DNA from 2 places in the Bartonella sp. bp_1 genome. Region 1 is predicted to be linked to the other one. Evidence: predicted binding sites of a transcription regulator. Region 1 holds the regulator's gene; the other holds the start of a gene.
What was found. The regulator HrcA, encoded in region 1, represses chaperone genes, less so after heat shock. The targets are predictions, from matches to a motif close to GTTAGCACTCNCNNNNNGNGAGTGCTAAC.

Region 1 (4,217 bases):
TATATTATTTGGTATCATGGTATTGGGATAACGGCATTGATGTCTTGTCAGATTAGGGAATCGATGTTTCAATGAGCTAACAAGAATCACGAGGTGATATGCCCTTTTGGGCGCATGTCGTTATCCTGAAACCGGTTTCCATTTTTAGGAGACATGCGCATGCCACGTTTATTTGCCGCTTTGGAAATTCCCCATCAGGCTTCGCTGTCTCTTTCATTGTTAAGGGGCGGCTTGCCCGGTGCACGTTGGATTGATGCTGAAAATTATCATATAACCTTGCGTTTCTTTGGTAATATGGAAAACCATATTGCCGATGAATTGGTCTATGCACTTGATCGTGTTGAACGTCCACCTTTTGATCTATCCTTGAATGGAATTGATATTTTCGGTTCTAAAAAACCGCATTCGCTTTTTGCCCGGGTTGAACCATCGGATGCGCTCGACCAGCTGCAGAGCGAAATTGACCGTATTGCCAAACGATTGGGAATAACAACAGAGAAGACACGCTTTGTGCCACATGTCACGGTGGCAAGGTTACGGCAGGTGCGTTTGGACGATCTTCTGCCTTATCTTTCAACACGTGGTCATTTTTTATGTCCACCGTTTCACGTAAATCGTTTTGTATTGATGTCATCTAAGGAATCGGTTGGCGGTGGTCCATATGTCATTGAAGAAAGCTGGGCGTTAAGAGAAAAACAACCTCTGTTGGTTTAAAGTGTTTTAATATATACATATTCGTATATTGATTCGGCCTTGAATATGGTGAGGGATAACGATGAAAAAAATAGTTTTGGCGCTGGCATTTGTTGGCATGGGCGCAAGTTTTGGTTTATCAGCAAACGCTGCTGATTTGGTTGGTTACCCGAATGTGCCCGAGGCCTATTCAAAATGCACATTTAAAGTGATTGAAAAGAAAAAAGTTGAATTGAACCAGCTTTATTATAATCAACTGAAGCCGCAAAATACAAAAGTATCAAAGGATTGGGCGCAAAAGATTGTTGACGTACGTGCCAATCTTACCCGCTCAGGCCTGCCGGATGCACCTTGTGTTCAGCTTGACGAGGCATTGACAGCCATCAAGGCTGATCTCGGTCAAGTTGCAAACCATTAAATATAAGATTTAATAAAAAATCCGCTTCATGATGATGAGGCGGGTTTTTCTTTGCCCTGCTTTATACAGAAGGTTCGCCTTGCGGGTTTTCCGCTGTTTCTTTTGGGCCGCCTTTACTTACGCCTACCATGGCTGGACGTAGTACCCGATCGCCAATGACATATCCAGCCTGCACGACCTGTTGGACTGTATTATTAGGGACATCTGCATTAGGAATTTCAAACATCGCCTGATGGAAATTAGGATCGAATTTTTGTCCTTCCGGCTCGATTTTTTTAACGCCATGACGTTCCATCGCCGCCATCATGGCGCGTTCGGTCATCTCAACGCCTTCTGCCAAGGCTTTCAGACTTTCATCGGCTTCACGGGCATCGGCAGGGATTGCTTCCAGAGCACGGGCCAAATTGTCGGAAACCGATAGCATGTCACGAGCAAAATTGGCAATTGAGTAGGATTTTGCATCAGCCACATCTTTGGCTGTACGGCGCCGCAGATTTTCCATCTCGGCCGCTACACGCAATACCTGGTCTTTCAATTCTTCATTTTCGGCAGCAAGGGCTGCAACAGGATCAGCGCCTTCATCGGCTTTTTCGTCTTCGAATGCTTCGGCTGCAGCTTCTGCCTTGCGATTTTTCAGAAAATCATCAGCCGCCTTTTTTAATGCCTCGCGATCCGCCGGATTTTTAAGGTCGCGGTTTTCCAGATCATTTTCATCAGACATATGAGCATTCCATTTCTTTTTGGGATTTCTACAAATCTATTGTGATAGATTGCAGATCGATTTGTTTCTGCCACCGATATTGAGGTTTGGATATAAAAAATCAAGAGGTAAGAATAAAAACCTTTATGTCGCAAACAACAAGAAAGGTATCTGGTGCAAGTTTGTTTTCCACGGGTCTTTAATTTACTTCGGCAAGGATCGCTCATAAATCAAGGTTGAGGATGTAGGCTGTATGTAGAGGCAGCTCATTTTATCTCAAAAGTCTTGAAACAAGTTGGGCTGTATAGTCAACCATTGGCACGATGCGTGCATAATTCAATCGTGTCGGACCGATAACGCCAAGTGCGCCAATGACCCGTTGCTCGCTATCGCGATAAGGCGCGACAACCAGAGAAGAACCGGAAAGCGAAAATAGTTTGTTTTCTGATCCGATAAAAATGCGTACGCCTGATCCACCTTCGGCCAGATCCAGCAATTGCACCATGCTTTCACGGGTTTCCAGATCATCGAACAGGTGTTTCAAACGTGCGAGATCGTCTGAGGCCTTAATGTCTTCCAGTAGATTGCCTCGTCCGCGTACAATCAGCTGGGTTTTTTGATTTTGGCCCTCGCCGCCCCATATGGCTAGACCTGCATCGACCAATTGTTGTGAAAGTGCATCAAGTGCTGCGCGTGTTTCTTCGCGTAGCCGTGCAATTTCGAGTTTTGCTTCTGAAAGCGTACGACCTTGAATATGGGCATTAAGAAAATTGGTCGCCTCTGTCAGCTGCGACAATGTCACACCTTCGGGTAATTCAATAATGCGGTTTTCGACATCGCCATTCTGGCTGACTAGAACAGCTAAAGCACGTTTTGAATCGAGTCGGACAAATTCGATATGTTTCAATGTTCCTTCTGTTTTGGTAGCCAGTACCAGTCCGGCACCACGCGAGAGGCCTGATAAAATTTGGCTGGCCTCGGTCAAAAATTGCTCGACTGATTCTGCATGGCCCGCCTCACGTACTTGCGATTCGATGGATTGACGTTCGTCAGGCGGCAGATCGCCTACTTCCATAAAGGCATCGACAAAAAAGCGAAGGCCCGATTGGGTTGGCATCCGGCCTGCAGAGACATGGGGTGAATAGATCAACCCCAGATGTTCAAGGTCGCTCATGACATTGCGGATGGTTGCCGGTGATAGCGATTGCGGCAGCAATCGGGAAAGATTGCGCGAGCCGACGGGTTCGCCATCATTGAGGTAACTTTCAACAATAGAGCGAAAAATATCGCGTGAGCGCTCGTCAAGACTTTTCATGTCATCGGTTAGTGCCATGGCTCTATCCATTTAACGTTATAGAATATCTGTTGCGGAAGTTTTTCTTATATAGGTTTTGCCAAAGTGTGGTCAAATAGTCTAAAGAAAAGCTTGAAGATAAATCAAGTGAGGTTTTTATGCGTCCATCCAATCGTGCGGCCGACCAGATGCGGGAAGTGTCTTTTATCCGCAATGTTAATAAGCATGCTGAAGGCTCCTGCCTTGTTAAATTCGGTGACACCCATGTTTTATGCACAGCAAGTCTTGAAGAGCGTGTGCCGGGCTGGATGCGCAATAGCGGCAAGGGCTGGGTAACAGCCGAATATGGTATGTTGCCGCGCTCGACCGGTGATCGTATGCGCCGTGAAGCTTCTTCCGGCAAACAGGGTGGTCGTACTTTGGAAATCCAGCGTTTGATTTCGCGTTCATTGCGTGCAGTCGTGGATTTGCAGGCTTTGGGTGAAATGCAGATTACAATTGATTGTGATGTGATACAGGCTGATGGCGGTACGCGTACGGCTTCGATTACCGGCGCATGGATTGCACTTTATGATTGTCTGAGCTGGATGCAGTCTCGCCAGATGGTTTTGCGCGACAAGGTGTTGAAAGATCATGTAGCGGCTATTTCTTGCGGCATTTATCAGGGAACACCGGTTATTGATCTCGATTATGTGGAAGATTCCAACGCTGAAACGGATGCCAATTTTGTTATGACCGGCCGTGGCGGTATTGTTGAAATCCAGGGCACGGCCGAGGGTGAACCGTTTTCGGATGATGAATTCAATACGCTGAAAACGCTTGCCAAGAGTGGCATTGCCCAATTGGTAGAATTGCAGAAAAAGGCCGTTGCCGAATGAGAAAGCTTGAAGGCAAGAAGCTGGTTGTTGCTACCCATAATGCTGGAAAACTGAAAGAGATTGCCGATCTGATCGGGCCATTCGGTTTTGAAACACAATCGGCAGGCGGATTGGGCCTACCAGAACCGGAAGAAACGGGCACAACATTTGAAGAAAATGCCTATATCAAAGCTTTTGCGGCGGCTGCAGCTACGGGGCTTCCAGCATTGTCAGATGATTCTGGTATGGCGGCTG
Region 2 (4,217 bases), 360 kb from region 1:
ATCTATGCGACCATCTGGGTTTCCATGGTCTCTCCGGCGGCGGTGGTGGTTTTGCGGCCTATACAGTGGTTGACGAGCATATGGTCCATAAAATGCCACAGGGTCTTTCCATGGAACAGGGTGCCCTTGTTGAACCGGCAGCTGTTGCATTACATTCCGTACGCCTGAGCAAATTGAAAGCCGGTGACAAGGCTGTCATTTACGGCGCTGGTCCAATCGGGCTTCTACTTGTCGAAGCCCTGAGAGCGGCCGGCGCTTCCGAAATTTATGTTGTGGAGCTCTCGCAACAGCGCGCCCAAAAAGCTATCGAACTGGGCGCGCGATTGGCGATTGATCCTTCAAAAGAAGATCCTGCAGCCCGTATCCGTGAACTGACAGACGGAGGCGTCGATGTTGCTTTTGAAGTGACCGGCGTGCCCAAAGTTTTGCAACAATGCATTGATTCAACCCTTTATGAAGGCGAGACTGTGATTGTCTCTATTTGGGAAAGCGAAGCGGCTTTCCAGCCCAATACTGTTGTCTTGAAGGAAAAAACACTGAAAGGTATCATCGCCTATCGTGATATTTTCCCAGCCGTCATGGAATTGATGGCACAGGGCTATTTTGCCGCTGACAAACTGGTGACCAAGAAAATCAAAATTGACGACATCGTCAAGGAAGGTTTCGAAACGCTGGTCAATGAAAAACACCAGATAAAAATATTGGTCGAAGCACCCAAATAACGATAAGATAGAAATGAAGCACGATCGGATCAGCCCGATTTTGCTTCATTCACTCACCTTTTTGACAAATTCCGATTTCAGCCCCATCTGGCCAATACCGGGGATTTTGCAGTCGATATCATGATCACCATCGACAAGACGGATATTCTTCACCTTGGTGCCAACCTTGACCACCAATGACGAGCCCTTGACCTTCAAATCCTTGATCACTGTTACCGTATCGCCGTCTTTCAACACCACACCGTTAGAATCGCGTACAGTCAACACTCCCTCAACTGCACTTTCTGCGTTCCATTCATGGCCACATTCAGGGCAAATATAATTGCCACCATCTTCATACGTATAGGCAGAATTACATTTCGGGCATGCAGGTAGTTCACTCATCAATCAGACCATTCATAAATAATAATATTTATTGCATTCCATAGAGTGAATTACCTCAAAGTGCAAATTCACGCCCGATCAAAGCATATTGCATCACTTACCCAACTTATCATCTGGCCCCAAAACAATTAGCACTTCTGTTGCACCCTTATGTTGGGTGTCCAAACGGATTTCGCTATCAAAATCCAATTTCCCCGATCTATCAGGACAAAAAAGTGTTATGTCTATATTCTGCCATGTATAATAGCCGGTTTGATTATATTTCACTTCGCATTTTTGGCTAATAGCATAAGCAGTATATTCTTTTTTTAATGCATCGCTATCAAGATAACTTACATATTCGAGATAACCGACCCACTCACCACTATTCCCATGGGCAGAGACCGACTGCACCACTGGCCCGAGCTCACCAAAAACCGGATATCGATTGGAACGAGCTGATAAATAACGTGAATAATACGTACCGCGAATGATACCCTCTTGCAATACATCGTAACGATAAATGAAGTCCCTCGCAAAATGGATTACTACATAAAGACTTCCCCCAATAATAAATAGATATTTAAGCCATAAAGAAAATTTTGATATTTTTTTAGACCTGCTTCTTGACATCTGTGCCCTCAATTTTTATCTGTTCTATCATGTTAGCACTCTTCGCTTACGAGTGCTAATAATTATAAACCAGAAGAGTTTAACAGTTTAAGGGTTCAAACTATGGCTAAGACAAAGTTCCGCCCGCTCCACGACCGTGTTGTTGTGCGTCGGCTTGACTCAGAAGAAAAAACTGCTGGCGGTATCATTATTCCCGATACTGCAAAAGAAAAGCCGTCTGAAGGTGAAGTAATCGCCGTTGGTCCGGGTGCTCGTGATGACAATGGCAAACTCGTAGCGCTTGACGTCAAGGCTGGCGACCGCGTTCTATTCGGCAAATGGTCGGGCACAGAAGTCAAGCTTAACGGTGAAGACGTTCTGATCATGAAAGAATCCGATATTATGGGCATTCTCGGCTAATCGCCAGCCCTAGACATTAGTTTAATTCGGGGAATTCCCCCTTAAGGAGATAGAAACATGGCTGCTAAAGAAGTCAAATTCGGTCGTGATGCGCGTGAGCGCATGTTGCACGGCGTTGATATCCTTGCCAATGCCGTCAAGGTAACACTCGGCCCCAAAGGTCGTAATGTCGTCATCGACAAATCATTCGGCGCACCGCGCATCACCAAGGACGGTGTATCGGTTGCCAAAGAAATCGAACTTGAAGACAAGTTCGAAAATATGGGCGCACAAATGCTGCGCGAAGTTGCTTCCAAGACCAATGATGTTGCCGGTGACGGTACAACAACTGCAACCGTTCTGGGTCAGGCCATTGTTCAGGAAGGAGCCAAGGCTGTTGCCGCCGGCATGAACCCAATGGATCTGAAGCGTGGCGTCGATGCAGCTGTTGATGAAGTTGTTGCCAACCTCCTGAAAAAAGCCAAAAAGATCAAGACTTCAGCTGAAGTTGCCCAGGTCGGTACTATTTCTGCCAATGGCGAAGAAGAAATCGGCAAGATGATTGCTGAAGCCATGCAGAAAGTCGGCAATGAAGGTGTTATCACAGTTGAAGAAGCCAAAACAGCTGAAACCGAATTGGAAGTTGTTGAAGGCATGCAGTTTGACCGTGGTTATCTGTCACCTTATTTCGTTACCAATGCTGAAAAGATGGTTGCCGATCTCGACGATCCTTATATCCTCATTCACGAGAAGAAGCTTTCCAACCTGCAAGCTCTGCTTCCCGTGCTTGAAGCTGTTGTCCAGTCAGGCAAACCGCTCCTCATCATCGCTGAAGATGTAGAAGGTGAAGCTTTGGCAACACTCGTTGTCAACAAGCTGCGCGGCGGTCTGAAAATTGCTGCTGTTAAAGCGCCTGGCTTCGGTGATCGCCGTAAGGCCATGCTTGAAGACATCGCTATCCTCACCTCAGGTCAGGTTATTTCCGAAGATGTCGGCATCAAGCTTGAAAATGTCACACTTGATATGCTCGGCCGCGCCAAGAAGGTCAACATTTCCAAGGAAAACACAACAATCGTTGACGGAGCCGGCAAAAAGGCAGAAATCAACGCCCGTGTAAATCAGATCAAGGCACAGATCGAAGAAACCACATCGGATTACGATCGTGAAAAACTTCAAGAACGTCTGGCCAAGCTTGCCGGTGGTGTTGCTGTTATCCGCGTTGGCGGTTCGACAGAAGTCGAAGTGAAAGAAAAGAAAGACCGTGTTGACGATGCACTGAACGCAACCCGTGCGGCTGTTGAAGAAGGCATTGTTCCTGGTGGTGGCACAGCATTGCTGCGCGCTGCAACCGAAATCAAGGTCAAAGGCATCAACGCCGATCAGGAAGCCGGTATCAACATCGTTCGTCGCGCACTGCAGGCTCCTGCCCGCCAGATCGCAACCAACGCCGGTGAAGAAGCTTCGATCATTGTTGGCAAGATTTTGGAAAACAAATCCGATACCTATGGCTACAACACAGCCAACGGTACTTATGGCGATTTGATCAAGATCGGTATCGTCGATCCCGTCAAGGTTGTCCGCTCTGCCCTGCAGAATGCAGCTTCCATTGCTGGCTTGTTGATCACCACAGAAGCCATGATTGCCGAACTGCCGAAGAAAGAGGCTCCAATGCCTCCAATGCCCGGCGGCGGCATGGGCGGCATGGACTTCTAAGAAGTCAAAAACAAAAGAAATGGGCCTGCGGGCCCATTTTTTATTTTGACCGCTTTACGTTGCATTATCTATCCCAAAGAAGCCACTATTATCAATTTTCATCTAAATAATAAGATCATACAGCGGTCTTGAATGGCGATGAACTTCATGTCTATATCACAACAGATTTTGAAAAGACTTATCGTCTTTCATATGCTAGACAGCAAACACATTTCTTAGCGACCCATAAAGAGGAGTTCAGCCATGGCCGCCATTCGTAAAGAGACCGACACATTTGGTGAAATCGAAGTACCCGGCGATCATTATTGGGGTGCACAGACAGAACGTTCGCGCCATAACTTCAAAATTGGCGGCGAACGTCAACCGCTACCATTGATCCATGCCTTGGGTATCGTCAAAAAAGCGGCA

Region 2: groES (co-chaperone GroES) is a predicted target of HrcA. The motif match lies at 1,750-1,778, and genes of this name have one in related genera.

Annotation. Positions count from the first base shown of each region.
Region 1 covers NZ_CM147851.1:2,316,476-2,320,692, forward strand. Annotated here, with positions in the region: gene thpR (RNA 2',3'-cyclic phosphodiesterase) at 160-714, shown strand; gene ACYZ97_RS11615 (hypothetical protein) at 776-1,111, shown strand; gene grpE (nucleotide exchange factor GrpE) at 1,173-1,832, opposite strand; gene hrcA (heat-inducible transcriptional repressor HrcA) at 2,083-3,144, opposite strand; gene rph (ribonuclease PH) at 3,264-3,983, shown strand; gene rdgB (RdgB/HAM1 family non-canonical purine NTP pyrophosphatase) at 3,980-4,217, shown strand, end outside.
Region 2 covers NZ_CM147851.1:209,042-213,258, reverse strand. Annotated here, with positions in the region: gene ACYZ97_RS01085 (2,3-butanediol dehydrogenase) at 1-722, shown strand, start outside; gene ACYZ97_RS01080 (zinc ribbon domain-containing protein YjdM) at 768-1,106, opposite strand; gene ACYZ97_RS01075 (hypothetical protein) at 1,200-1,718, opposite strand; gene groES (co-chaperone GroES) at 1,821-2,117, shown strand; gene groL (chaperonin GroEL) at 2,175-3,809, shown strand; gene fumC (class II fumarate hydratase) at 4,053-4,217, shown strand, end outside.